2 regions of the Streptomyces sp. Ac-502 genome follow, and region 2 is predicted to be linked to the other one. Evidence: predicted binding sites of a transcription regulator. Region 2 holds the regulator's gene; the other holds the start of a gene.
The links. The regulator HrcA, encoded in region 2, represses chaperone genes, less so after heat shock. The targets are predictions, from matches to a motif close to TTNGCACTCNGNNNNNCNGAGTGCNAA.
Positions count from the first base shown of each region.

Region 1 (14,636 bases), 1.0 Mb from region 2:
GCTGTTCCCGGAGGACGCCTGGTCGGCGGGTATGTTCTGGTCGGAGCTGGCGCACGCGCGCGGCCCGGCCGCCAACCGCCGCTACCTCGTCGCCGAACGGGACGGCCGCCTGGTCGGCTACGGCGGTCTGGCCGCCGTCGACGGCACCGGCGACATCCAGACCATCGCCACCGCCCGCGACCAGTGGGGCTCCGGCCTCGGCGCCCGGCTGCTGACCGAGCTGCTGTCCGCCGCCACCGCCTTCGAATGCGCCGAGGTGCTGCTCGAAGTGCGCGTCGACAACACCCGGGCGCAGCGCCTGTACGAGCGGTTCGGCTTCGAGCCGATCGGCTTCCGGCGCGGCTACTACCAGCCCGGCAACGTGGACGCCCTCGTCATGCGCCGTACCACCGAGTCCCCCTCCGAATCCCCGGCCGATTCCGCCCCCGAGCCGGCCGACGAAGCCCCCTCCTCCCCACCCCCCGCGCAAGGAAACCGGACCCATGGCTGACGAACCGCTCGTCCTCGGCATCGAGACCTCCTGCGACGAAACCGGCGTCGGCATCGTGCGCGGCCACACGCTCCTCGCGGACGCCGTCGCCTCCAGCGTCGACGAGCACGCGCGCTTCGGCGGCGTCGTCCCGGAGGTGGCCTCGCGCGCGCACCTGGAGGCGATGGTCCCCACCATCCAGCGCGCCCTGAAGGAGGCCGGCGTCGCCGCGTCCGACCTCGACGGCATCGCGGTCACCGCCGGCCCCGGCCTGGCGGGCGCCCTGCTCGTCGGTGTCTCGGCGGCCAAGGCGTACGCCTACGCCCTCGGCAAGCCGCTCTACGGCGTCAACCACCTCGCCTCGCACATCTGCGTAGACCAGCTGGAGCACGGCGCCCTGCCCGAGCCGACGATGGCCCTGCTGGTCTCCGGCGGCCACTCCTCGCTCCTGCTGGCCCCCGACATCACCTCCGACGTACGCCCCCTCGGCTCGACCATCGACGACGCGGCGGGCGAGGCGTTCGACAAGGTCGCCCGCGTACTGCACCTGGGCTTCCCGGGCGGCCCGGTCATCGACCGCTACGCGCGCGAGGGCGACCCGGAGGCGATCCGCTTCCCGCGCGGCCTGACCGGCTCCCGCGACCCCGTCTACGACTTCTCCTTCTCCGGCCTCAAGACGGCCGTCGCCCGCTGGATCGAGGCGAAGCGCGCCGCGGGCGAGGAGGTCCCGGTCGCGGACGTCGCGGCGTCCTTCCAGGAAGCGGTCGTCGACGTCCTGACCCGCAAGGCCGTACGCGCCTGCAAGGACAACGGCGTCGACCACCTGATGATTGGCGGCGGCGTCGCCGCCAACTCCCGCCTCCGCGCGCTGGCCCAGCACCGCTGCGAGAAGGCGGGCATCACCCTGCGCGTCCCCCGCCCCAAGCTCTGCACCGACAACGGCGCCATGGTCGCCGCCCTCGGCGCCGAAATGGTCGCCCGCAACCGCCCCGCCTCCGCCTGGGACCTCCCGGCCGACTCCTCCCTGCCGGTGACGGAACCGCACGTACCGGCCCCGGACCACGCCCACGGGGGCCACGGCCATGCGCACGGTCACGGCCACGGTCATGACCACGACCACTTCCACGAGCTGAGCAAGGACAACCTGTACTCGTAGGGGGCGCGACACGCCTCACGGCACATGCCGCGCCACTCGTTCGCATGAAGCGTCCTGGTGCCCGCTGGCTACTCTGGGCCCACGGCCCAGAACCCCGCCCACGGGAGAACCGATGGCCGTCAGCGCTTCCGAGAGCCCCCTCATCCCACAGCCACAGGCATCGATCACGCTGTTGCGTGAGGCCGTGGCGCGGATCGCGCCTGTGGCCCTGCCGACCTTCACCCGCGGACTGTCGCAGGCCGCCGACCAAGTGCGACAGGGGTCCGACCTGTTGCCGTTGCGCCGCTTCACGATGCAGTGGGCCGTCTACGCGCACATCCAGCGTCACCCACGGATCGCCGCCAGGTTCCGGGAACTGGAGGACCTGGCCGTGGCCACCGACAATGTGGAAGAGGCCCGGAGCGCGGTGGCCGAACTGGGCCGCATCCTCGACGCCGCCCACGCCGCCGTGGCGCGGGAAACGTCCTGAGGCAGGCGGCTACTTCTTTCTCCTACCGCTTCCCCGAAGCAAGCTGGTTGCCGTCACACGGATCATTCCGCCGTTCGAGGGCCTCTGACCAACGCCCTGCCCCACCTCTCTCCTGACACCAGGTCATACCCTGGCCATAGCTCACATATGCGTTGACGGGGAGGGGCAAGCGGTGAACTGGATCTGGTGGGTGTTCGCGTTCTTCATGGCGGGGGGTTTCGCGAAGGTCGCGGATGTCGGGCGGAAGGCGATGAGTACGCGGCACGCGCGGAAGATGGAGCGGCTGGAGAGTACGCGGCGCGAGCGGCTGGAACTGGAGGCGGCGCAGCGGCCGCCGGAGGCGGTGTGCGGGTGTACGCACCATCTCGCCAAGCACGACAAGCAGGGCAGGTGCCATGAGGCGGTCCAGGTGCCGACGGCCTGGGACGCGGAGAAGAAGCCGGTGGCGTACGAGCCGGGGCAGTGCACCTGTCAGCAGTACGTCGGCCCGCAGCCCCTGTCGCAGGTGTTCGCGGAGGAGCTGACGGACCGGGCGTAGGCGTCAGTCCGTCGCGGCCGCGGGGCCTCCCGGCCCAGGAGCATCGTGGGCGCGCCCGCGACCCGGGTCAGGAAGATGACGCAGGTGTCCGGGCCGGAGAGCTTCAGCTTCTTGCGCAGTTCCTCGGGCTCGACCGCCGAACCCCGCTTCTTGATCACGGCGACCCCGACGCCCCGCTCGCGCAGCAGTGCCCGGAGCCTCTTGACGTTGAACGGGAGCGTGTCGGTGATCTCGTACGCGGTGGCGTACGGGGTCGGGCGGTGCTCGTCGGCCGTGACGTAGGCGATGGTCGGGTCGATCAGGCGGCCGTCCACCTGCTGGGCGACCTCCGCGACGAGATGCGCGCGGATGACGGCGCCGTCCGGCTCGTACAGCCAGCGGCCGACCGGGCCCGGCTCGGGGTCGGGCAGGCCGGTGCCCAGCAGGAAGTCACCGGCGGGCAGGAGCGTGGCGCGGCGCGCGCCGGGCGTGGTGCCGAACCACAGGACGGCTTCCTTCACGTCGCCGCCGTCGGAGATCCACTCCGCCTCCGCCTCGTCGGGGACGATCTCGTGCGGGATGCCCGGCGCGATCTTCAGGGCGGCGTGCGGCGCCGTACGGGCGGCCTGGACGGCCCAGGACAGCGGCGGCGAGTACGCCTCCGGGTCGAAGATCCGCCCGCCGCGCCCGCCCCGCCCGCCGCGCCGCGCCGGGTCGACGAACACCGCGTCGTACGCCGAGGTGTCCACCTCGGTGACGTCCGCGCAGCGCACCTCGATCCGGTCGGCCAGCCCCAGCGCCTCCGCGTTGGCACGGGCCGCCGCGCAGGCCAGCGGGTCGCGGTCGACGGCCAGCACGTGGATGCCGGCGCGGGCCAGGGCGATGGCGTCGCCGCCGATGCCGGAGCACAGGTCGGCGAGCGTGCGGACGCCGAGGGCGGCGAGACGGGTGGCGCGGTGGGCGGCGACCGTGCTGCGCGTGGACTGTTCGACGCCGTTGGGCGTGAAGTACATGCGCGCGGCGTCCGCCCCGAACTTGGCCGCGGCGCGCTGGCGCAGCCGCGCCTGTCCCAGCGCGGCGGAGACCAGCGGTGCCGGGTGGTCGCGCCGCAGCCGGGTCGCGGTCGCCAGTTCGTCGGCCGGGTCGTGGTCGCGCAGTTCGGCCAGCAGGGCCTGGCCTTCGGGCGTGTGCAGCGCGGAGAAGGAGTCGAGGTCGTTCGCCTGGTTCACCCGGTCCATTGTGGGCCAGCGCGCGCGGCTCGGAGCGGAGGGGGCCGAAGGGGGCCGGTGGTGACGGGGCGCGGTCAGCCGCGTGAGCGGCGGGCGCGGCGGCCGTGGCCGGGGGCGGGGCCGCCGTTCCGGGGCAGGACCGGGGCGGGCAGGGCGGCCGGGTTCACGCGGGGAGTGGCCTGGGTGGCGTCCAGGTCCGTCGCGGCGCGTGCGGCGCGCCGTCCACGCCGCCCGCGCCGTCCGGTCGGCTCTCCCACCGGCTCGCGGCGGCGCTGCGCGCTGTCGCTGATGCGGATGAGCAGCGCGACCATGACCCAGTTCGCGACGAGTGAGGACCCGCCCTTGGCCAGGAAGGGCAGTGCCTTGCCGGTCAGGGGTATCAGCCCGGTGACGCCGCCCGCGACGACGAAGACCTGGAGCAGCAGCGAGCTGGCCAGGCCGACCGCCAGCAGCTTGCCGAAGGGGTCGCGGGCGGTGAGGCCGACGCGCAGGCCGCGCTGGGCGAGCAGAACGTACAGGATCAGGACGGCCATCACGCCGGCGAGGCCCAGTTCCTCGCCGACGGTGGTGAGGATGAAGTCGCTGTTGCCCGCGAAGCCGATCAGTTCGGGGTGTCCCTGGCCCAGGCCCGTACCGCTGATGCCGCCGCTGCCGAAGCTGAACAGCGCCTGTGCGGCCTGCTCGGATATCAGGCCCGGCGGCCGCTCCTTCTCGGGCAGGAAAATGTCCATGGGGTGCAGCCAGGCCATCACCCGCCCCTTGACGTGCGGTTCGGTCGAGCCGACGACGGCGGCGCCGATCACCGCCATGGCCAGGCCGCACAGCACCCAGCTGGTGCGCTCGGTGGCCATGTAGAGGGTGATCACGAAGAGGCCGAAGAAGATCAGTGAGGTGCCGAGGTCGCGTTCGAAGACCAGCACCAGGAGGCTGATGACCCAGATGGTGAAGATCGGCCCGAGCTGGCGTCCCGGCGGCAGCTGGACGCCCATGACGCGGCGCCCGGAGAGGGCGAGCGCGTCGCGGTTGAGTGTCAGGTAGCCCGCGAAGAACACCGCGATCATGATCTTCACGAACTCGCCGGGCTGCAACGACAGCGGCCCCACGAAGATCCACCGCTTGGCGCCGAACGTGTCGCCGGGGAAGAACGCCGGGGCCATCAGCAGCACCAGCGCGACGGCCATCGTCAGGTAGATGTACCGCTGGAGGAAGCGGTGGTCGCGCAGCAGCATCAGCGCGGCCGTACAGACCGCCACCCCGATGACCGTCCACACCAGCTGCCCGCCCGCCGCCGGGGTCATGTGCAGGCTGGGTTTGGCCGCGTACGTGATGTCGAGGCGGTTCAGCAGCACCAGGCCGATGCCGGACAGCAGGGTGGCGAGCGGCAGGATCAGCGGGTCGGCGCGCGGTGCGAAGCGGCGCACGACCAGGTGCGGGACGAGCGCCATGAAAAAGACGGCGGCGGCGAAGCCGGGCAGCCCGGCGGGCACCCGGCCGTTCATCGACAGACCGGTGTACGTGTAGCCGAAGACCGTGATCAGTACGGCGAAGGCGAGCAGCCACATCTCCGTACGCCGCCGGTTCGGGGCCTGGGCGAGAGCGGCGAACGTCATGGTGCGCTCGGCGTCGCTCTCCGGCCCTCCTAGGGGCCGGAGAGAGCTCGTCAGTCCACGCACGGGATGCCTCCGCCGTCCATCATGGGAGCCGTCTGCCCGGAACGTTCCGCTCCGGAGCCGGACTCCACCGTCGATGAGGAAGACGTGGGTGACGGTTGCAGGGTTCCCACAGCCGACCGGGGTGCGACAGACCCGCTGTCTGGCGCGTCGCCGCTGGTGGGAGCGGCGGAACGGTCGGCCTCCGGCCTGGTTTCGCGGGCGACGAGCCGCCGTATCTTGTCCGGATCCACCCGGTTCACGTCCTCACCGTGATGCGTGGCGAAGCCCTCCACGGGCAGCGTGGTGAATCGTACATTCCCTCCCGAAAGGTTCTTCGCCTGCTGGAGGAACGACAGCAGGTCCCAGCCCTCGTCGATCACCAGGTCCTGCTGCGCGACGTCCGTCAGCTTCAGCAGCCGCAGCGGGTCGGTGAAGGTGCCGGCCGAGTTCAGCTTGTGCGTGGCGGAGGCGAGGAACGCCTGCTGGCGGCGCGTACGGTCCAGGTCGCCCGCGGGCAGCCCGTGCCGCTGCCGTACGAAGGCCAGCGACTGCGGCCCGTCGAGCGTCTGCCGCCCGGCCGGGAAGTCGGCACCCGAGTACCGGTCCCGCACCGCGTGCTTCAGACACACCGGTACGCCGTCGAGCGCGTCCGCGATGTGCAGGAACCCCACCAGGTTCACCTCGGCGAAGTGGTCGACCGGCACACCGAGGAAGGCACGCACCGTCGCGATCTGCGCCCGCCGCCCGGCCTCCCGCCCCTCGTGCTCCAGCCGGTCGTGATCGGTGACGCCCTGCCGCGCGAGCCGCTCCTCCGTCGCGGCCTTGGCCAGCCCGTACGCCTTCTTGATCTTGTCCTTGCCGTGCCCTGGGATGTCCACCAGATCGTCGCGCGGCACGGAGAACGCGGTCGCCCGCCCTCCACCGGCAGGCACGTGCAGCAGGATCAGCGTGTTGGTGTTGTAGCCGCCGATGTCGGACGAGGCGCCCGCGTGCAGCTTCGCCAGCACGTCCTTCGGCAGGTCGTTCCCGTTCTGGTCCTTACGGCTGTCCAGCCCCATCAGCAGGATGTTGACCGCCCCGCCGGACGATCTGGGCGCCCCGTCGCCGAGCGCCCGCGACGAGCCGATCCGCGCGGCGAGATCCTGGTAGAAGTACCAGCCGGCGCCCGCCGTGCCCAGCAGGAGCACGGCGACGCACAGGGCCAGCCTGCGCAACACGACACGACGCCGGGACCGGTGCCGGCGCCCTCGCGGGCGGGCGGTGTCCGGAGCGGTGGGCCTACGACGGTGCTTCATCCGAACAGGCTGGCGGCCCGCCACTGAAGAAAGCCTGAAAGTCCTGAAGAACCGCTCAGGAGCGGCTTTCAGCCAGGCCGCCCCCGTCAGAAGCCCCCGGACCGCCCCTGCCCACCAGGCCGTACGGGCAACACGGCCACAAAGCGGGCACCGGCGCGCCCGTCCTCCCGCCCCCGCACGGTCAGATCCCCGCCGTGCGCGCGGGCGACCCCCGGGCGATGGCCAGCCCCAGCCCCGTACCGCCGGTCTCCCGGTCACGCGCCGCGTCGAGCCGGGCGAACCGCTCGAAAACCTTCCCCCGGTCCGCCTCCGGGACACCGGGCCCGTCATCCACCACTTCCAGCACGCCCTGACCCACACCCCCATCGTGCCCGTCCCCCTCCCCAGCCCTTCGCGCCACGACCCGCACCTCGGACGCCGCATACCGCAGCGCGTTGTCGACCAGATTGGTCAGCAGACGCTCCAGCTGCGCCGGATCACCCCGCACGGGAACGGGCTCACCGGCCTCGACGACCAGCCGCGGCCCACCGCCCACCGGACGGCGCGCGGCCTCCTCCGCCGCCAGCAGCGCCAGATCCACCGGCTCCGCACCACGCGGGGCATGCGCGTCGAGCCGCGCGAGAAGCAGCAGGTCGGTGGCGATCCGCTGGAGACGCTCGGTGTCCCGGAGCGCCGCGCGTACGGACTCCTGATGCTCACCGTCGCGGCCGCCGGCCCCGCCCGCGAGCGCCACCTCCAGCCGGGACCGCACCGCCGCGATCGGATTGCGCAGCTCGTGCGACGCGTCCGCGACGAACTGGCGCTGCCGGGTGACGGCCTGCTCCAGCCGGTCCAGGGTGGCGTTGACCGTACGGGCCATCAGCGCGATCTCGTCACCGCCCGCCGGGTCCGGCACCCGCCGGTCCAGCTCGCTCTCACTCACAGCGGCCAGCTCGGTCCTGATGGCGGTCACCGGGCGCAGCGCCAGCCCGGTCACCGCCCACGCGATGGCGGCGGCCAGCGCGATCAGCGGCGGGGCGCTGGCCAGCAGGGCCACGCCGATGGCGTGGGTCGCGGCGTCCACGTCCGAGAGCACGGTCACGGCGTACACGTACCGCTCCTGCCCGCTGCCGCCGGGCGGCGACGCCCGGACCACCACCACGTCCGCACGCGTACCGCCCGCCGCCGCGGCGGGCGAGCCGGTCAGCACGCGATCGGCGGAGTCCTGTCCCGGGGAGGGACGCAAGCCCCTCAATTCGGCGGCGAGCGGATCAGCGGTACGGAGACTGGTGGCGACGACCCGGCCCGCCGCGTCCAGGACCAGCACCAGGTCGACGCCCTCGGCGGGCGAAGGCAGCACCTCCGGCAGGGCGCCCGTGTCCGCCTGCGCGGCGACCTTACGGGCCGCCACCTCAGTACGACTGGTGGTGTTGTCCAGAAGATTCGCCCGCAACAACACATACAGCCAGCCACCCCCGACAGCCAGCACGAGGCCCATCGCGAGCGCCGCGGCCGCGGCGGTGCGGCCGCGCATGGAAGCGGGCCTGGCCCGGAACCGGGCCCGACGGCGGTTTTCAGCCGTCATCGGGCGCCATCCGGTACCCCGTGCCGTGCACCGTACGGATGGAATGGCGGCCGAACGGCACGTCCACCTTCTTGCGCAGCGACGAGACGTACACCTCGACGATGTTCGGGTCCACGTCGGCCGGCGAGTCCCACACCTCGTCGAGAATGTCCCGCTTGGCGACCGCCTGCCCCTCGCCCGCCATGAGACAGCGCAGCACGCCCAGCTCGCGGGCGGTCAGCTCGATCTCGGTATCGCCACGACGACAGCGCCGGGCGTCGGCGTCCAGCGTCAGATCACCGCTCTGCAAGGTGCGCGGCCGCTCGGCAGCACGCCCGCGACGGGTGAGCGCGCGCAACCGGGCGAGCAGCACGACGAACGAGAACGGTTTGGTCAGATAATCGTCGGCGCCCGCGTCCAGCCCCTCGGCCACGTCGTATTCGCCGTCCTTGGCGGTCAGCATCAGCACCGGCGTCCAGTCGTCCCGACGCCGCAGCCGCCCACAGATCTCGTACCCACTGGGCCCCGGCAGCATCACATCCAGCACGATCGCGTCATACGCCCCGGCCAGCGCCAACTCCAGCCCCCGATGCCCGTCCCGGGCCACATCCACCCAGTGCCCCTCAGCAGCCAGCCCCCGCCGCAAGGAGTCGGCAAGCCCCTCTTCATCCTCCACGACCAGTATGTGCATGAACTCATTGTCCCGGTTCCGCCTATATTCCCGGGGTGCGCCTGGTGGGTGCTCGCGTTTTGCGCGGTAAGGCCGGTGGGTGGGGGCTCGGGGCCCCGCAGGGGTCACTCTCCCCCAGCCTTCGGCCGGGGGTGCCCCCACGGCACCGTGCACGTCCACGTCAGGAACATAAGGGAACGCAGATACCCGGCTGCCTGCGGGGAGCCCCCTACGTGTCCCCGAGCCCTGGCCGTCCGGCGACTATCGGAGCGATCGGGCGAGGCGCTTTCACAAACCAAGCCCGGGCCCATGGCATACGGCCAAGCCAGTCGCGCTGCCTTCCCGCCTCCACCTCGTGCGCCTCACCCCCAGGAGGGCGGGCACCAGGGTGATCGAAAAACTCCCCCACCGACCTCGGCTCGCCAATCCGGCCGGAGGGGGCGTGTAGGGGGCCATCCCCGCAGGCAGCCGGGTATCTGGGTTCCCAATGTTCCTGACGAGGACGTGCACGGTGCCGAGGAGTTGGCCCCCTGCGCGCCCCCGCCACCACAACGCAAGCAATGCGAGCCAAACGTCAACACCACACCAACGCGCGAAGCGCACCACGAAGCCAGGATTGCCAAGCCCCCCACCTGGGCAAGGTGGCCCCGTGCCACCCCACCCCGGAAAGACGCGCCGAAGGCGCATTGGCACTCCGCTTGACCGAGTGCTAACCGCGTCATAGTCTCGGCTCTGGCACTCTCCACCGGGGAGTGCCAAACACAGCGACGGGCAGGTCCGGCACCCGCGACGACGGATCGACCTGGTCGCCACCTCAGACAGTTAACCCCGTGAGATCTCCGAAGGGGAGGTCGGATCGTGACGACCGCCAGCTCCAAGGTTGCCATCAAGCCGCTTGAGGACCGCATCGTGGTCCAGCCGCTCGACGCCGAGCAGACCACGGCTTCGGGCCTGGTCATTCCCGACACCGCGAAGGAGAAGCCCCAGGAGGGCGCCGTCCTCGCCGTGGGTCCGGGCCGCTTCGAGAACGGCGAGCGCCTGCCGCTCGACGTCAAGGTGGGTGACGTCGTTCTCTACAGCAAGTACGGCGGCACCGAGGTGAAGTACAACGGCGACGAGTACCTCGTCCTCTCGGCGCGCGACGTGCTCGCGATCATCGAGAAGTAATTCACCATCGAAGATTGCCTAGATCTGCGCCCCTGGTTCCCGCGTCTAAACAACCGGTTTCCCGGGGCGCAGTTCGTTGCAGAGAACGACTAAGGACACGTAACTCATGGCGAAGATCCTGAAGTTCGACGAGGACGCCCGTCGCGCCCTTGAGCGCGGCGTCAACAAGCTTGCCGACACCGTGAAGGTGACGATCGGCCCCAAGGGCCGCAACGTCGTCATCGACAAGAAGTTCGGCGCCCCGACCATCACCAACGACGGTGTGACCATCGCCCGTGAGGTCGAGGTCGACGACCCGTACGAGAACCTCGGCGCGCAGCTGGTGAAGGAGGTGGCGACCAAGACCAACGACATCGCTGGTGACGGCACCACCACCGCCACCGTGCTGGCGCAGGCGCTGGTCCGTGAGGGTCTGCGCAACGTCGCCGCGGGCGCTTCCCCGGCCGCCCTGAAGAAGGGCATCGACGCCGCGGTCAAGGCCGTGTCCGAGGACCTCCTCGCGACCGCCCGCCCGATCGACGAGAAGTCCGACATCGCCGCCGTCGCCGGTCTGTCCGCCCAGGACAAGCAGGTCGGCGAGCTGATCGCCGAGGCGATGGACAAGGTCGGCAAGGACGGTGTCATCACCGTCGAGGAGTCCAACACCTTCGGTCTGGAGCTGGACTTCACCGAGGGCATGGCCTTCGACAAGGGCTACCTCTCGCCCTACATGGTCACCGACCAGGAGCGGATGGAAGCGGTCCTGGAGGACCCGTACATCCTGATCCACCAGGGCAAGATCGGCTCGATCCAGGACCTGCTGCCGCTGCTGGAGAAGGTCATCCAGGCCGGCTCCTCGAAGCCGCTGCTGATCATCGCCGAGGACGTCGAGGGCGAGGCCCTGTCGACCCTGGTCGTCAACAAGATCCGCGGCACGTTCAACGCCGTCGCCGTCAAGGCGCCCGGCTTCGGTGACCGCCGCAAGGCGATGCTCGGCGACATGGCCGCGCTGACCGGCGCGACCGTCATCGCCGAGGAGGTCGGCCTCAAGCTCGACCAGGCCGGTCTGGACGTGCTGGGCACCGCCCGCCGCGTGACCGTCACCAAGGACGACACGACCATCGTGGACGGCGGCGGCAACTCCGGCGACGTCGAGGGCCGCGTCAACCAGATCAAGGCCGAGATCGAGTCCACCGACTCGGACTGGGACCGTGAGAAGCTCCAGGAGCGCCTGGCGAAGCTGGCCGGCGGCGTCTGCGTGATCCGCGTGGGTGCGGCCACCGAGGTCGAGCTCAAGGAGAAGAAGCACCGTCTGGAGGACGCCATCTCCGCGACCCGCGCCGCGGTCGAGGAGGGCATCGTTTCCGGTGGTGGCTCCGCCCTGGTGCACGCCGCCAAGGTGCTGGAGGGCTCCCTCGGCAAGGAGGGCGACGAGGCCACCGGTGTCGCCGTGGTCCGCCGCGCCGTCGTCGAGCCGCTGCGCTGGATCGCGGAGAACGCCGGCCTGGAGGGCTACGTCATCACCTCGAAGGTGGCGGAGCTGGAGAAGAACCAGGGCTTCAACGCCGCGACCGGCGAGTACGGCGACCTGGTGAAGGCCGGCGTCATCGACCCGGTCAAGGTCACCCGCTCGGCGCTGGAGAACGCCGCGTCGATCGCCTCGCTGCTGCTCACGACTGAGACCCTGGTCGTCGAGAAGCCGGCCGACGAGGAGCCCGAGGCCGGTCACGGCCACGGCCACGCCCACTGAGGCAGCTCACAGCCGTTCGAGGCCCGGCCCCCTTTCGAGGGGACCGGGCCTCGTCCCGTTGACGGGGCTCCCCGCCGTCATCCCGTGGAGCCGTCGGCCAGCGCGGCCCGGACGATACGGACGGCCTCGTCGGTGTCGATTCCGGCGCGGGTGACGACGGCGGCGAACTCGGCGGCGGCGCGGCGAGCCCGTTCGCGTCCCTTCACGTCGGCCGCGGACACGAACGATCCGGCCGCTCCGCGGGTCTCGATCAGCCCCGCCTCCTCCAGCTCCCGGTAGGCCCGGCCGACGGTGTTGGCGGCCAGGCCGAGGTCTGCGGCCAGGCGGCGGATGGCCGGCAACCGGGTGCCCACGGCCAGCGTGCGGTCCTGGACCCGCCGGGCGAGCTGGGCCCGGAGCTGTTCGAACGGCGGGACGGGGGAGGCCGGGTCGATGACGATCATCGGTCTCACCGGGCGCTCATGACGTGCTGTGCCACCGTGGAGCTCGGTGCGGTCCGCGCTGCGATCAGGGCGAGCGCGATGACGCTCGGGGCGACGAAGGCGATCCAGGCGGCGGTCCACCAGCCGAGCCCGAACGTCACCACCGCGAAGACGGCACGCGGCCCGCCGAGCACGGTGCGTCAGCCGAGCCGGACCGGGTGGGCCGCCCGTCGCGGCAGTGTCGCCGCGGCCCGCCGGTCGGCCTGCCGCACCCGCCGGTCCAGCAGTGACTGGGCCAGCACCAGCCCGGCCACCACCGCCGTCGGGGCCAGCAGCGACCAGTGCCGGGGAGGCCCGGGCCCGTCCACCGCGTCGCCGTCGGGGCGGTAGACGGTGTGGCTGAGGGAGACCGCGATGAGGAACGCGGCCAGCAGGACATCAGCGGCCGGGCGGGCGTCTCGCCGGGCCGCCAGACGTGTGGCCGGCAACGGTGTCGGCCGGTCGTCGGGCAGGCCGTGGTGGGCCGGCCAGGCGTCGGCCCGTTCGAGGTCGGCCGGTCGTACCGACCGGTCGTGGTCCGGAGCCGTTTCTTTCGGCATGACGCCTTCTTGTCTCAAGCCTTGTCTCAACACGTTGCGACAAGGCTTGAGACAAGCCGAGAGCGAAGTGGCGCCCCGCAGAGCCGACTTGACGGCACTGTGGACGGTGGGCGGCCTTCAGTACCGGCCTTGGATCCGGCCTCAGGCCGACCGGCCGAGCCCTTCCGGACGTACGGGATCCATGAACGGCAACCCCTGCGCGTACCGCTCCAGTTCGTCCAGGGCCTGGTCGGCCATGCGGTGCAGTTCGCCGCCGAGTGAGCCGGCGACGTGCGGGGTGAGCAGGACGTTGGGCAGGTCGTAGAGGGGGAGTCGGGGGCGGCAGTTCGGGGTACGTGACGTCGAGTACGGCGTTGATGCGGCCGGCGGTCAGCTCGGTGAGCAGGGCCGTTCCGTCGACGAGGGTGCCGCGGGCGGTGTTGATCAGGGTGGCGCCGTCGGGCAGGAGGGCCAGTCGCCGGGCGTCGAGCAGGTGGTGGGTCGCGGGCAGTTGCGGCGCGTGGACGGTGATCACGTCGGAGGCGGCGCAGAGGTCGTCGAGGGGGCGAGGGTGACGCCGAGACGGTCGGCTTCGGCCCCGTCCACGTACGGGTCGTGGAGGAGGACCGTCAGGTCGAAGGGGTGCAGGAGTTCGATGACGCGGCGGCCGACGCGGGAGGCGCCGATCACGCCCACGGTGCGGCGGTGGTTGCCGGCGCCGTCCAGTTCCCGGAGCCAGTCGTGGGGGCGCGCAGCGCGCGGTAGCGGTGTGCGGAGTGCAGGACGCGCTTGTTGGCGAAGAGGATCGCGGCGAGGGTGTACTCGGCGACGGGCTGCGCGTTGGCGGCGGCCGCCGAGGCGACGGCGATGCCGCGGTCCCAACAGGCCGCGGTGACGTGGGGTTTGACCGAGCCGCCGGCGTGGACGACGGCGCGCAGGCGCGGGGCCCGGTCGAGGACGGCGGCGGTCAGCGGGGTCGCTCCCCACGACGTCAGGAGGACCTCGGCGTCGGCCAGCGCGGCGGCCACGGCCGGGGGCGGGGCGGTCAAGTCGTGGGCCACCAGGCCGGGGTCGGTGCGGGCCAGGGCCGCCAGGCGGACGCGGTGCTGGTCGGTGAACAGGCGCCCGGCAAGGCCGGGTTCCATCGCGAGCAGCAGCGGGGGACGGGAACGTGCCTGGTCAGGTCGATTGTCAGTGGTGTGGTGCATGGTGGAAGCGTGCTCCTGGTTCGGGGCGTCATTTGACGCTTCCGGCGGCGAGTCCGGCCTTCCAGTGCCGCTGGAGGGTCACGAAGGCGATGATCAGCGGCAGGACGGCGAGGAGGGAGCCGGTGACGACGAGGGGGTAGAAGGACGGCTCGCCGTGCGCGTTGCCGTTCCAGGCGTACAGGCCGAGGCTCACGGGGAAGAGCCGCTGGTCGGAGAGCATCACGAGGGGGAGGAAGAAGTTGTTCCAGATCGCGGTGAACTGGAAGAGGAAGACGGTCACCAGGCCCGGCGCGACCATACGCAGGCCGATGGACCAGAAGACGCGCAGCTCGCCCGCGCCGTCGATACGGGCCGCTTCCAGCGCCTCGTCCGGGATGTAGCCGGCGCTGAAGACCCGCGCCAGGTATACGCCGAACGGGTTGACGAGTACGGGAACCAGCACCGACCAGTAGGTGTTGACCAGGCCGGTCCGGCTGGCCAGCAGATAGAGGGGAGGGCCAGCGCCGTGGTGGGGACCAGCACGCCGAGCAGG
Region 1 covers NZ_JBHFFO010000001.1:4,886,983-4,901,618, reverse strand. The annotation lists gene rimI (ribosomal protein S18-alanine N-acetyltransferase) at 1-490, shown strand, start outside; gene tsaD (tRNA (adenosine(37)-N6)-threonylcarbamoyltransferase complex transferase subunit TsaD) at 483-1,625, shown strand; gene ACEXOX_RS21965 (hypothetical protein) at 1,738-2,094, shown strand; gene ACEXOX_RS21960 (hypothetical protein) at 2,267-2,632, shown strand; gene ACEXOX_RS21955 (THUMP-like domain-containing protein) at 2,566-3,849, opposite strand; gene ACEXOX_RS21950 (FtsW/RodA/SpoVE family cell cycle protein) at 3,915-5,450, opposite strand; gene ACEXOX_RS21945 (LCP family protein) at 5,501-6,709, opposite strand; gene ACEXOX_RS21940 (sensor histidine kinase) at 6,969-8,300, opposite strand; gene ACEXOX_RS21935 (response regulator transcription factor) at 8,341-9,021, opposite strand; gene groES (co-chaperone GroES) at 9,859-10,167, shown strand; gene groL (chaperonin GroEL) at 10,274-11,896, shown strand; gene ACEXOX_RS21920 (GntR family transcriptional regulator) at 11,974-12,339, opposite strand; gene ACEXOX_RS21915 (hypothetical protein) at 12,345-12,512, opposite strand; gene ACEXOX_RS21910 (hypothetical protein) at 12,519-12,917, opposite strand; partial or broken gene ACEXOX_RS21905 (hydroxyacid dehydrogenase) at 13,059-14,104, opposite strand; partial or broken gene ACEXOX_RS21900 (carbohydrate ABC transporter permease) at 14,133-14,636, opposite strand, start outside.
Region 1: a site for HrcA is predicted at 9,687-9,713, ahead of groES (co-chaperone GroES). Genes of this name have one in related genera too.

Region 2 (14,636 bases):
GGCGGTCCACGTCGACGGGTTTCGGGACGTATTCGTTGGCTCCGCTCTCCAGTGATTTCTCACGGTCGCCGGGCATCGCTTTCGCGGTGAGAACGATGACGGGCAGATCCGCGAAGCGTGGCGTACGCCGGATCGCGCGAATGGTTTCGTAACCGTCCATCTCCGGCATCATGATGTCCATCAGCACCAGGTTGACACCGGGATTCTTCTCCAGCATCTCGATGCCCTCCCGGCCGTGTTCGGCGTAGAGGACCCGCATGCCGACCCGGCTCAGCACATTCGTGAGCGCGAAGACATTGCGGATGTCGTCGTCGACGACCAGGACCTGGCAGCCGGACAGCAGGCTGCCCGAGGGCCCGCTCACCCAGTCCTCCAGCCGGGTGGTGGTCGGCCACGGTGCCTCGTCGCGCGGGGCGGGCGGCCCCGAGCGCGGGTGGTGCCGCGGCGTCTTCGCCAGGTGCAGCGCACCGTCCGCGCGCTGCTCGGCGCTGTCCAGCGGCTCGGGGGCGTACCCGGGACAGTCGATGGGGACGTGCAGTGTGAAGACGCTGCCGATGCCGGGGCGGCTGCTCGCGGTGATCCGGCCGCCGAGCAGCCCCGCGATCTCCCGGCTGATGGACAGGCCCAGGCCCGTACCGCCGTACTTGCGGTTGGTGGTGCCGTCCGCCTGCTGGAACGCCTCGAAGATGACCGGCAGCTTCTCCGGCGCGATGCCGATGCCGGTGTCCGTGACGGTGAAGGCGATCGTGCCGTCCCCGGAGCGGTCCACCCGCAGGTCGATCTTGCCGGCGGCGGTGAACTTCACCGCGTTGGACAGCAGGTTGCGCAGCACCTGCTGGAGGCGCTGTTCGTCGGAGAACAGCTCCTTGGGCACGCTCTCGCTCACCGACACCTCGAAGGCCAGCCCCCGGTCGAGGGTCATCGGCCGGAACGTGTCGTGGACGTAGTTGAGCAGTTTGATCAGCGGCAGCCGCTTGGGCCGTACGTCCATCCGGCCCGCCTCGATCTTGGACAGGTCGAGGATGTCGTTGATGAGCTGGAGCAGGTCGGACCCGGACCGGTGGATCGTGATCGCGAACTGCACCTCCTGCTCGTTCAGGTGCCCGTCCGGGTTGTCGGCGAGCAGCCGGGCGAGGATGAGCAGCGAGTTCAGCGGGTTGCGCAGCTCGTGCGACATGTTCGCCAGGAACTCGGACTTGTACTGGGAGGAGCTGGCCAGCAGCGCCGCCTTCTCCTCCAGTTCCTCGTTCGACCGCTGGAGCTCCGCCTGCCGCCGCTGGAGCTCGTCGGTCCGCTCCTGGAGCTGGCGGGCCAGCCGCTGCGACTCGCCGAGCAGGGACTCCGTACGGGAGTTGGCGACGATGGTGTTGATGGCCACGCCGATGGTGTTCACGAACTGGTCGAAGAAGGCCAGGTGCACGTCGGAGAAGCGGGAGAAGGACGCCAGCTCGATGACGCCGAGCGTCTGGTCCTCGAACAGCACCGGGATGATGACGACGGTCGCCGGGTTGGCCTCGCCCAGCCCCGAATTGATCTTGATGTAGTCCGGCGGGGCGTCCTCCACCAGGATGCGCTTCTTCTCCAGGGCGGCCTGGCGCACCAGGCCGTGGTCCATGGAGCCCGGCGTGTCGATCGTGGTGTCCAGGGACGACCCGTACCCGGCGATGAAGGCCATCTGGAGGTCGTCGCGGTCGGTGTCGGCCAGGAAGAAGGCGCCGTACTGGGCGTTCACCAGCGGCGTCAGCTCCCGCAGGATCAGGTCGGCGACCTCCATCAGGTCCCGGTGGCCCTGCATCAGCCCCGCCAGCCGCGCGAGGTTCGACTCCAGCCAGTCCTTGGCGCGGGTGGTCTCCCGGAGGTTGGAGACCATCAGATTGATGTTGTCGCGCAGCTCGGCGACCTCGCCCTGGGTCTCCACGGTCACGTTACGGGTCATGTCGCCGGCCGCCACCGCCGAGGCCACCTCGGCGATGGCCCGTACCTGGGTGGTGAGGTTCGACGCCAGCTCGTTGACGTTGGTCGTCAGCCGCTTCCACGTGCCGTACACGCCCTCCACCCGGGCCTGGCCGCCCAGCTGCCCCTCGCTGCCCACCTCGCGGGCGACCCGGGTGACTTCGGACGCGAACGACGACAGGGTGTCGACCATCGTGTTGAGCGTGGTCTTCAGCTCCAGGATCTCGCCGCGCGCGTCCACGTCGATCTTCTTGGACAGGTCGCCCTGGGCGACCGCGGTTGCCACCAGCGCGATGTTGCGCACCTGCGTCGTCAGGTTGGACGCCATGAAGTTGACGTTGTCCGTCAGGTCCTTCCACACCCCGGACGCGCCCCGGACCTGCGCCCGGCCGCCCAGACTGCCCTCCGTGCCGACCTCGCGCGCCACCCGCGTGACCTCGTCGGCGAACGCCCGCAACTGCTCCACCATCGAGTTGACGGTGTCCTTCAGCTCCAGGATCTCGCCGCGCGCGTCGACCGTGATCTTCTTCGACAGGTCGCCGTCGGCCACCGCCGTGGTCACCTGCGCGATGTTGCGCACCTGGGAGGTGAGGTTGGACGCCATGAAGTTGACGTTGTCGGTGAGATCCTTCCACACCCCGGAGGCGCCGCGTACCTGCGCCTGACCGCCGAGGTTGCCTTCGGTGCCGACCTCGCGGGCGACGCGGGTGACCTCGTCGGCGAAGGCGGAGAGCTGGTCGACCATCGTGTTGATCGTCGACTTCACCTCCAGGATCTCGCCCTTCGCCTCGACCGTGATCTTCCGGCCCAGATCGCCCTCCGCGACCGCCGTCGCCACCAGGGCGATGTTGCGCACCTGGGAGGTGAGGTTGTCGGCCATGAAGTTGACGTTGTCGGTGAGGTCCTTCCAGACGCCCGACACGCCGCGTACGTGCGCCCGGCCGCCGAGCCGCCCTTCGGTGCCGACCTCGCGGGCGACGCGGGTGACCTCGTCGGCGAAGGCGGAGAGCTGGTCGACCATCGTGTTGACGGTCAGCTTCAGCTGGAGGATCTCGCCGCGCGCGTCCACGGTGATCTTCTGACTGAGATCGCCGTTGGCCACCGCCGTGGTCACCTGGGCGATATTGCGCACCTGGCTGGTCAGGTTGGACGCCATGAAGTTGACGTTGTCGGTGAGGTCCTTCCAGACGCCCGACACGCCCCGCACCTGGGCGCGGCCGCCCAGCTGCCCTTCGGTGCCGACCTCGCGGGCGACGCGGGTGACCTCGTCGGCGAAGGCGGAGAGCTGGTCGACCATCGTGTTGACGGTCAGCTTCAGCTCCAGCAGCTCGCCCGCCGCCTCCACCGTCACCTGCCGGGTCAGGTCACCGCGCGCCACCGCCGTCGTCACCAGCGCGATGTCCCGCACCTGGGCGGTCAGCCTGGCCGCCATGGTGTTGACCGCCTCGGTCACGTCCCGCCAGCTCCCGGACAGCCCGGCCACCTTGGCGCGCCCGCCGAGCCGGCCTTCCGTACCGGACTCGCGGGCCACCCGGGTGACCTCGCCGGTGAACAGCGACAGCTGGTCGACCATCCGGTTCACCGCCCGGCCCAGGCGCCGGCGGTCGCCGCGCAGCGGACGGTTGCCGTCGTGCAGGTCCACCCGCTGGGTCAGGTCGCCGCCCGCCACCGCGTCCAGCACCTGGGTGGCCTGGGTGGTCGGGATGACCAGCGCGTCGATGATGGCGTTGGCGGCCTGTACGGAGGTGGCCCAGGTGCCGGGACCCGGGCTGGCGGACATCCGTTCGTCCAGCCGGCCCTGGCGCACGACCTCCGACCGCAGGCGTAACAGCTCGTCGGCCAGGTGCTGGTTGCGGGAAGCTGTCTGGTTGAAGACCGCGGACAGCTCGGCCAGCAGGCCTTCCTGGGCCACCGGCAGCCGGGTGCGGAAGTCTCCGGCCGCCATCGACGTCAAAGCGGTCAGCAGCGGTCTGAGATCGGCGGCGCGCACGACGTCACCGCCCGGATCGAGGGACACTCGGGGCACTGCCGAATCGACCGCCATGTCTCCCCACTTCAGTAACTCGGTGCTTATGGGTGCGCTCAGTCTGTCACTCTGTGAGTGGCGTATTCGGCGCTATTGCGGAACTGCTCGGGAGTTGCTCAATGAGGACGACAACTTCGTCGGACAGGGACGCCCCGGCCCGGGGCGCCGCGGTGGCCCGGGCGGCGTTCCGCCCCGGTCGCGGCGGTCCCGGCGGGGCGGCTTCCGGCGGGCCTCACGAGGAGTTCACCGACGCTCGTTCCGAGGGAGGCAGGCCGGTGGATTCCCGCACGGAGGCGGACACGGACCCAGCCGGGGAGACGGCCGGCGCGACGGATGCGGCCATGGGGGCGGGGGTGGCGGATGCGACGGATCCGGCCACCGGGGAGGGGGTGACGGATGCGACGGATCCGGCCACCGGGGCGGGGGAGGGTGAGGTGAGATCCGCCGAAGCCGCACCCGTCGAAGCCGTGCCCGCGGAGCCCGCTCCCGCCGAACCCGCTCCCGTAGAGGCTTCCGCTGCCCCGTCCTCCAGACCGGCTTCCGGCCCCGGCGCCGGGCCCGCCACCGACGGGCGGGACAGCGTCCGCCGGTCGAGCCTGCCCGGCAATCCGCGTGCGGCCGCGGCGGCGCGGCAGTTCGTACGGGCTGTCCTGGCCGACTGGGTGTCCCGGTCGCTGCCCGGCGCGGACGCCCTCGGTGACCGCCTCGCCGACGAGGCGGTCCTGCTGGTCAGCGAGCTGGTCACGAACGTCGTGGTGCACGCGGGCACCACCGTGGAACTGCTGTGCCGTCTCGAAACGGACCTGGACGCGGGCACGGAGGCGGGTACGGCAGCGGATACGGGCGTCGGCACGACAGCGGGCGCCGGCGCGGCTACGGATGCCGATGACGCAGCCCCGAACCCGGACGCCACCTCGAACTCGGACACGCCCCCGAACCCGAACACGCCCCCAGCCCCGGACGCACCCCCGAACAGCCCACGCACCGCGATCGTCATCGAAGTCTCCGACCACCACCCCGCCCGCGCCGTACGGGCGCGCCAGTCGGCCTCCGTGAACGAGAGCCGGGGCCACGGCCTGCAACTGGTCGGCGCCGTCGCCGAGTCCTGGGGCATCACGTACCGGCGCGACCTGAAGACCGTGTGGTTCCGGCTCCCGGCCGGCCCGCGGCACCGTGCCTACGGGCCACCGGCCCGGTTCTCCCACCACGACCTGGAGCTGCAGCGCGGGCTGCGCGCCGCCGAACTGCTCGCCCCCGCGTCCGCCCGCCGCTCCCCGGCGCGCCGGACCGACGCGGACTGGATCAACCACGGCGCCCTGTCCTTCCTCGCGGAGGCGTCCGACCTGCTGTCCGGTCAGCTCGACGAGGAGCAGGTGGCGCTGCTCGCCGCCCAGTTGGTCGTACCGCGCCTCGCCGACTGGTGCGCGGTCTGGCTGCACGGCGGCGGCCGGGAGGGCGCTGGCGAGGCCCCGCGGCTCGCCCGCGTCTGGCATTCCAGCGAGGGCCGCATCGACGCCCTGCGGATGGCTCTGGAGAAGGACCCGCCGACGGCGCCGGCCCCCGGCCCGCAGCGGGACGGCGCCGGGGCCGCCGTGCCGTGGCCCTGGCCGCAGGAGCCGAGCGGGTACGGGCCCGGAGGCGCCGCACTGGCCTGCCGCCTGGTGGCCGGCGGCCGCGACCAGGGCACGCTGCTGATCGGGCGGGCCGGTCTGATGCGCTTCCCCGACGAGGTCGTGGGTCTCATAGAGGATCTGACCCGCCGGGTCGCCCGCGCCCTGGCCACGGCCCGCGCGTACCGCAATCAGGAGCGGATCAGCCAGGTGCTCCAGCGCCGCCTGCTGCCCAGGGGCCGGCCCGCCGTTCCCGGCCTGGAGTCCTCCGTGGTGTACGAGCCGCGGGAGGGCGCCTGGGCCGGCGGCGACTTCTGGGACCTGTTCCACGCCGGGAACGGACGCTGGTGCTTCGCCCTCGGCGACGTGTGCGGCAACGGCCCGGAAGCCGCGGCGGTCACCGGCCTCGCCCGCCCCGTCCTGCGGCTGCTGGCCCGCGACGGATTCGGCGTGGGTGAGGTGCTGGACCGGCTCAACAAGACCATGGCGCGCGAGGCCGCCGACTCGGTGGCCGCCGTGACGGCGGCGGTAGCGGCGGCGGGCAGCGGCCTGGACCCGTCCCTCGAACTGCGCGCCGAGGGCGAGCAGACCCGTTTCCTCTCCCTCCTGTACGGCGAGATCGTGCCGCACGCCGACGGCACGGCGGGCGCCCGGTGCACCCTGGCCAGCGCCGGGCACCCGCTGCCGCTGGTCCTCGGCACGGACGGCGCGGTACGGATCGCCGCCGCGCCGCAGATGCTGGTCGGAGTGGTGGAGGACACGTCGTACGAGTCCGAGTCCTTCGAGCTGGCCCCCGGCGAGACGCTGCTGTGCGTCACGGACGGGGTGACGGAGCGGCGCTCGGGCCACCGCCAGTTCGACGACGATGACGGCCTGGCCCACCACCTCGCCGCCTGCACCGGCCTGGGGGCCACCGCGGTCGCCGAGCACATCCGGCGGGCGGTGCACGCGTTCGCGGACACGCCGCCGGACGACGATCTGGCGCTGCTGGTGCTCCAGGCGACCGGAGAGCGATAGCGGACGGGGCGGGCGGAGACGGCCGGGCGGCGACGGCCGGGCGGCGCCTGCACGATCCGCCCACCACGCGCCTCCGTACCGTCCGCCCGCAGGCGCTCCCCGCGCTCCCCGCCCGATGCCGGACAATGGACCACATGCCTTCCGCACTCCCCGACGGTGAGCCCATGCCCGAAGACGGGTCGCTGCCCGGTCACGCCCTGACGGGGGCGGCCGCCCGGCCGCTCGGGTTCTACCTGCACGTGCCCTACTGCGCGACGCGCTGCGGCTACTGCGACTTCAACACGTACACGGCCACCGAGCTGCGCGGCTCGGGCGGCGCGCTCGCCTCGCGGGAGAACTACGCGGACACCGTCGCCGAGGAGATCCGGCTCGCCCGCAAGGTGCTCGGCGACGACCCCCGGCCGGTCGAGACGGTCTTCGTCGGCGGCGGCACACCGACCCTGCTCCCGGCCGCCGGCCTGGGGCGGATGCTCGCCGCGATCCGTGACGAGTTCGGGCTGGCGGACGGCGCCGAGGTCACCACCGAGGCCAACCCGGAGTCCGTCGACCCGCGCTACCTGGCCGAACTGCGGGAGGCCGGCTTCAACCGGATCTCCTTCGGCATGCAGAGCGCCCGGCAGCACGTCCTGAAGATCCTGGACCGTACGCACACCCCGGGCCGCCCCGAAGCCTGCGTCGCCGAGGCGCGCGCGGCGGGCTTCGAACACGTCAACCTGGACCTGATCTACGGGACGCCCGGCGAGTCCGACGACGACTGGCGGGCCACGCTGGACGCGGCGCTCGGCGCGGCGCCCGACCACGTCTCCGCGTACGCGCTGATCGTCGAGGAGGGCACCCAGCTGGCCCGCCGGATCCGGCGCGGCGAGGTCCCGATGACCGACGACGACGTGCACGCGGACCGCTACCTGATCACCGAGGAGGCGATGTCAGCGGCCGGCTTCCAGTGGTACGAGGTCTCCAACTGGGCCACGACGGAGGCGGGCCGCTGCCGCCACAACGAGCTGTACTGGACGGGTGCGGACTGGTGGGGCGCGGGTCCCGGCGCGCACAGCCACGTGGGCGGCGTCCGCTGGTGGAACGTGAAGCACCCCGGCGCGTACGCACAGGCCCTCGCCGAGGGCCGGTCCCCGGGCGCGGGCCGCGAACTCCTCTCCGACGAGGACCGTCGCGTCGAACGCATCCTCCTCGAACTCCGCCTCGCGGCCGGCTGCCCCCTCGACCTCCTCGCCCCGGCCGGCGCCAAGGCCGCCGCCCGAGCCCTGTCCGACGGCCTCCTGCAACCCGCCCCGTACGAACAGGGCCGCGCCGTCCTGACCCTGCGCGGACGCCTGCTGGCGGACGCGGTGGTGCGGGACCTGGTGGACTGATCACTCGGCCGGGTGAATGCCCGCCGTAGCCCAGTCCGACTGCCTACGCTGTCCATAAGCTGCCGCCAACGTACGCGGCGGATGTGGAGGACCACGGAGCTGACCGCTGTGGATGACCGGCTGATCACCGATGCCACCGAAATCTTCCGTCGACTGGAAGTTCCGGAGGGGTACAAAGCGGAGCTTCTCAGAGGGAACATCGTGATGACGGCGGAGCCCGACTGGGTCCACAACGACATCGTCGTGTCCGTGGCGGAACAAATTCCGTACCGGCGTTGGCAGCGTAAGCAGACACAAGACGTCTCGTTCCCGCTGGAGACCAGTGAGCCACAGCCCGACCTGGTGGTACTGCCGCGGGACGCCTTCGCGGGGCCGGGCCGCCTGATCCCGGCAGAGGTGGTGACCTTCCTCTTGGAGGTCGTTTCCCGGTCCAGCGTCGACCACGATTACCGCGTCAAGCGGTCCGTCTACGCGGCGGGCAAGGTGCCCGCTTACCTGATCATCGATCCGACGGTGGCCGAGTGCCGCCTGCTCACCGAACCGTACGGCGAGGGCGAGAACGCCGACTACCGGGTCGAGCGGATCAGCAAGTTCGGCGAGGCCGTGCCCCTGGAGCTGCTGGATGTCACGCTGGACACCAGCGAGTTCCCGACCCTCCCCGGTATCGGGCGGTATCACCGGCCGCGCTGATCACTCGACGGGGTGAATCAGGTGCTTCCCGCGCGGATCGCCCTACGCTGCTTCCTGACCTGCTGTCGTACTCATGGGCGACGGCGTGAAGCGGAGGACCACGGAGATGACGGCTGTGGACGACCGACCGATCACTCACCCCCTCGTCACGTTCTTCGACGAACTTGAGGTTCCCGAAGAATTCAAGGCGGAGCTCCTGCGGGGGAAATCGTGATGATGGCCGGCCCTGATCTGGTGCACAACCGGATCGTGTTGAGGGTGTTGCGACAGATCCCGGACCAGAAATGGGACTGTCTCCAGACGCAGGACATCGACCTCCTGCGCGAAACCAGTGAGCCGCAGCCGGACCTCGTCGTGCTGGATCGCGATGCCGGACCTGAATCGGGACGGCTGCTGCCCCCGAACTGGTCACGCTGCTCGTCGAAGTCGTCTCGAAGAACAGCGTCGACCGCGACTACCGCCTCAAGCGCAACATCTACGCCGCAGGCGACATCCCCGCCTACCTGATCATCGACCCCATCATGGCTCAGTGCGTCCTCCTCACCGAGCCTGGCGGCAGCGGCGAGGACGCCGACTACTCGGTGCAGCGCATCACCAAGTTCGGTGATGCGCTGCCACTGGACATCCTCGGCATCGAGATGGACACCAGCGAGTTCCAGACCCTCCCCGACGCTAAGCCGCACTCCCGGCCGTGACGAAGTCGATCAGTTCCTCCACTCGCCCCAGCAGCGCCGGTTCGATGTCCTTGTAGGAGTGGACCGAGGCGAGGATCCGCTGCCAGGCCGCGCCCGTGTTCTCCGGCCAGCCCAAAGCCCGGCACACGCCCGTCTTCCAGTCCTGGCCGCGGGGGACGGACGGCCAGGCGGGGATGCCCACCGCGGACGGTTTCACCGCTTCCCAGACGTCGATGTACGGGTGGCCGACGACCAGGACGTTCTCGTCCGTGACGGAGGCCGCGATGCGGGACTCCTTCGAGCCGGGGACGAGGTGGTCGACGAGGACGCCGAGGCGGGCGTCCGGGCCGGGGGAGAAGGAGCGGACGATGGCCGGGAGGTCGTCGACGCCTTCGAGGTATTCGACGACGACGCCCTCGATGCGCAGGTCGTCGCCCCAGACGCGTTCCACCAGCTCGGCGTCGTGGCGCCCTTCCACGTAGATGCGCCCGGCGCGGGCGACCCGTGCGCGGGCGCCGGGGACGGCCAGCGAGCCGGACGCCGTACGGGCCGGTCCGCGCGCCGCGGGGCGCGAAGAGGGCCGTACTAGGGTGACGGGCTTGCCGTCCAGGAGGAAGCCGCGCGGGGGCATCGGGAAGACCCGGTGTTTGCCGAAGCGGTCCTCCAGGGTGACGGTCGGGCCCTCGGCGGTCTTCTCGCAGCGGACGACCGCGCCGCAGAACCCCGTGACGGCTTCCTCGACGACGAGGTCCGGCTCGGCCTCGACCTCGGGGGCCGGCTGCTGCTTCTTCCACGGCGGGGTGAGGTCCGGGCCGTACTCTCTGCTGCGCATTGGACAGACGATAAGAAGGGATGGCCGGTCAGTGCCGCGACACGCCGAAGCGGCGGCTCAGCGCGTCGCGTTGGTCACGGACGAATCGGGCATCCACGACAGCTCCGTGCCCGGGCACGTACACCGCGTCCTCGCCGCCGAGGGCCAGCAGCCGGTCCAGGGCGGCCGGCCACTGGCCGGGGACCGCGTCCGGCCCGGCCTGGGGCGCGCCGGACTCCTCGACCAGGTCGCCGCAGAAGACGACCGGGGGCGAGCCGTGCGTGCCGGGGGCCAGGACGACCAGGTCGTACGCGGTGTGGCCGGGGCCGACGTTGGCGAGCACGACCTGCCGGTCGCCGAGGTCGACGGTGCGTTCGCCGGAGACCAGGTGGTGCGGGCGGACGAGGAGGTCGGCGGCCTCCGCGGCGGCGTCCGGGTCCACGCCGTGCGACACCGCGTCGCGCCGCAGGTCGTCCCGGGCGCGCGGCAGGAACTCGTCGAGCCCGGCCGCGCCGAAGACCTGGACGCCCGCGAAGGCCGCGGCGCCCAGCACATGATCGAAGTGGGGATGGGTCAGCGCGACATGTGTCACGTTCCGTCCCGCGATGTCGCGCAGTTGCCGACGCAGCTCGGCGCCGTCGCGGAGGGTGGCGCCGGTGTCGACGATCAGCACGCCGGACGAGCCGACGACGGCACCGGCCGTCTCGTCCCAGCCCGGCATCCGGCGCCGCCCGACGCCCGCGCCGAGCCGTTCCCACCCCGCCTCTTCCCAAGTCGTACGCATACCGCGACGCTAGCCGTATCGCGATAGCGTTGCCCGCCGGACCGGGGGATTCAGAGTGCCCGCCGGTGCCCGGGGTACGCGTTTCGCGGGACCCCGGAGCGCGACTCCGGTACCGCCGCCCTTGCCCTGCCCGTGCGACCCGGCCGTACACTTGGTCAGGGTCTGGCACTCGGCCCTGATGAGTGCCAGGGAAGACGACCCGGAAGAACCCGGCCGCGCGCCGGTGACACGGCCGGACTGGAGGTGTGCGCGATGCTCAGTGAACGCAGGCTCGAAGTGCTGCGCGCCATCGTCCAGGACTATGTCGGGACCGAGGAGCCGGTCGGCTCCAAGGCGCTGACCCAGCGGCACCAGCTCGGTGTCTCACCCGCCACGGTCCGCAACGACATGGCCGCGCTGGAGGACGAGGGCTTCATCGCCCAGCCGCACACCAGCGCCGGGCGCATCCCGACGGACAAGGGTTACCGCCTCTTCGTCGACAAGCTGGCCGGCGTCAAGCCGCTTTCCAGCCCCGAGCGACGCGCCATCCAGAACTTCCTGGACGGCGCCGTCGACCTCGACGACGTGGTGGGCCGTACGGTACGGCTGCTGGCGCAGCTGACGCGGCAGGTCGCCGTCGTGCAGTACCCGTCGCTGACCCGGTCCACGGTGCGGCACGTGGAGCTGCTGTCGCTGGCACCGGCCCGGCTGATGCTGGTCCTGATCACGGACACCGGCCGGGTCGAGCAGCGCATGGTGGACTGTCCGGCGCCGTTCGGCGAGACCTCCTTGGCGGACCTGCGGGCGCGGCTGAACAGCCGCGTGGTGGGGCGGCGGTTCACGGACGTGCCGCAGCTCGTGCAGGATCTCCCGGACTCCTTCGAGCAGGAGGACCGGGGCACGGTCTCGACAGTCCTGTCGGTGTTGCTGGAGACTCTGGTGGAGGAGACCGAGGAGCGGCTGATGATCGGCGGTACCGCCAATCTCACGCGCTTCGGGCACGATTTCCCACTGACCATCCGGCCGGTGCTGGAGGCCCTGGAGGAGCAGGTGGTGCTCCTCAAACTGCTGGGGGAGGCCAAGGACTCCGGCATGACCGTACGCATCGGGCATGAGAATGCCCATGAGGGCCTGACGTCCACATCGGTCGTCGCGGTCGGCTACGGTTCGGGCGACGAGGCAGTCGCCAAACTCGGCGTGGTCGGACCGACCCGCATGGACTACCCCGGAACGATGGGAGCGGTACGCGCAGTGGCACGTTACGTCGGACAGATCCTCGCGGAGTCGTAAGTGGCCACGGACTATTACGCGGTCCTGGGCGTACGACGCGATGCCTCGCAGGACGAGATCAAGAAGGCTTTCCGGCGGCTGGCCCGCGAGCTGCACCCGGATGTGAACCCCGATCCGAAGACCCAGGAGCGGTTCAAGGAGATCAACGCCGCTTACGAGGTGCTGTCGGACCCGCAGAAGAAGCAGGTCTACGACCTCGGCGGCGACCCCCTCTCGCAGGCGGGTGGCGGCGGCGGGGCCGGCGGCTTCGGCGCGGGCTTCGGCAACTTCTCCGACATCATGGACGCGTTCTTCGGCACGGCGTCGCAGCGCGGACCGCGGTCCCGTACGCGGCGCGGCCAGGACGCCATGATCCGGCTGGATGTCGAACTGGACGAGGCGGCCTTCGGGACCACCAAGGACATCCAGGTGGACACCGCCGTCGTCTGTACGACCTGTTCGGGCGAGGGCGCGGCGCCGGGCACCTCGGCGCAGACCTGTGACATGTGCCGCGGCCGCGGTGAGGTCTCGCAGGTCACCCGGTCCTTCCTGGGTCAGGTCATGACCTCGCGGCCGTGCCCGCAGTGCCAGGGCTTCGGTACGGTCGTGCCGACCCCGTGCCCGGAGTGCGCCGGTGACGGCCGCATCCGCTCGCGCCGCACGCTGACGGTCAAGATCCCGGCCGGTGTGGACAACGGCACCCGCATCCAGCTCGCGGGCGAGGGCGAGGTCGGCCCCGGCGGCGGCCCGGCCGGCGACCTGTACGTGGAGATCCACGAACTGGCGCACCCGACGTTCCAGCGGCGCGGCGACGACCTGCACTGCACGGTCACCATCCCGATGACGGCGGCGGCGCTGGGCACCAAGTGCCCGCTGGAGACGCTGGACGGCATCGAGGAGATCGACATCCGGCCCGGCACCCAGTCCGGCCAGTCGATCCCGCTGCACGGCCGCGGCGTCACGCATCTGCGCGGCAACGGGCGCGGCGACCTCATCGTGCACGTCGAGGTCATCACGCCGTCCAAGCTGGACGCGGAGCAGGAGGAACTGCTGCGGCGCCTCGCGAAGCTCCGCGGCGAGGAACGCCCGACGGGACAGTTCCAGCCGGGGCAGCAGGGGTTGTTCTCGCGGTTGAAGGACGCTTTTAACGGGCGGTAGGCGTGTCGTTGTGCCCGGGGGTCCGGGGGTTGTCCTCCGGGCAGGCGCTGTCGGCCGGGGCAGCAGGGGTTGTTCTCGCGGTTGAAGGACGCCTTCAACGGGCGGTGACCCCCGTACGGCATACGGCGGCGGTCGGGCAGGAGCCCGGCCGCCGTTCGCCGTCCGGTGCCCCTGATGCCCCGGGCCCCTGCCCGAACTGCCCTGATCGCCGGACGTGTTTGATCTTGGTGGGTCCGGGCCCGGTTCGGGTCCCCGCGTGCGGCGTGACACGATGTGGTCATGCCCACAGCGCTGACCGATCTCTGCCGCTATCCGATCGCGCAGGCCCCCATGGCAGGCGGCGTCGCCCGCCCGGAGCTGGCCGCCGCCGTCAGCGGAGCCGGCGGACTCGGCTTCCTGGCCGCCGGGTACAAGACCGCGGACGGCATGTATCAGGAGATCAAACAGCTGCGCGGGCTCACCGACCGCCCCTTCGGCGTGAACCTCTTCATGCCGCAGCCCTCGCTCGCCGAGAACGCGGCCGTCGAGGTCTACCGTGAGCAGCTCGCGGGCGAGTCGGCCTGGTACGAGACCGCGCTGGACGACGTCGACCCGTACGAAGGCGTCGACGACGGGTACGAGGCGAAGCTCGCCATCCTGCGCGAGGACCCGGTGCCGGTCGTCTCCTTCCACTTCGGGTGTCCGTCGCGCGCCGTTCTCGACGGATTCGCCAAAGTCGGCACGTTCACGATCGTCACCGCCACCACGGCGGCCGAGGCGCAGGCCGCGCAGTGGTCCGGCGCCGACGCGGTCTGTGTCCAGGGCATAGAGGCCGGCGGCCACCAGGGCACCCACCGCGACGACCCGCAGGCCGACGGCACCGGCGCCGGGGTCGGACTGCTGTCGCTGATCGGGCAGGTGCGGGAGGCCGTGCAGATACCGATCGTCGCGGCGGGCGGTCTGATGCGTGGCTCGCAGATCGCCGCGGTGCTGGCGGCGGGCGCGTCGATGGCGCAGCTCGGTACGGCGTTCCTGGTCACCCCGGAGTCGGGCGCGAACCCGCTGCACAAGCAGGCGATGACCAACCCCCTGTTCACGCGTACCGAGCTGACCAGGGCCTTCTCCGGGCGCCCGGCCCGCAGCCTGGTGAACCGTTTCCTGCGCGAGCACGGCCCGTACGCCCCGGCCGCCTACCCGGCCGTCCACCACCTCACCTCGGGCCTGCGCAAGGCCGCCGCCAAGACCGGTGACGCGCAGGGCATGGCCCTGTGGGCGGGCCAGGGGCACCGGATGGCGCGGGAGATGCCGGCCGGGCAGCT
Region 2 covers NZ_JBHFFO010000001.1:3,881,204-3,895,839, reverse strand. The annotation lists gene ACEXOX_RS17655 (HAMP domain-containing protein) at 1-3,997, opposite strand, end outside; gene ACEXOX_RS17650 (SpoIIE family protein phosphatase) at 4,255-6,606, shown strand; gene hemW (radical SAM family heme chaperone HemW) at 6,741-7,973, shown strand; gene ACEXOX_RS17640 (Uma2 family endonuclease) at 8,073-8,663, shown strand; partial or broken gene ACEXOX_RS17635 (Uma2 family endonuclease) at 8,770-9,358, shown strand; gene ACEXOX_RS17630 (DUF3097 domain-containing protein) at 9,336-10,169, opposite strand; gene ACEXOX_RS17625 (MBL fold metallo-hydrolase) at 10,198-10,932, opposite strand; gene hrcA (heat-inducible transcriptional repressor HrcA) at 11,185-12,201, shown strand; gene dnaJ (molecular chaperone DnaJ) at 12,202-13,338, shown strand; gene ACEXOX_RS17610 (nitronate monooxygenase) at 13,618-14,636, shown strand, end outside.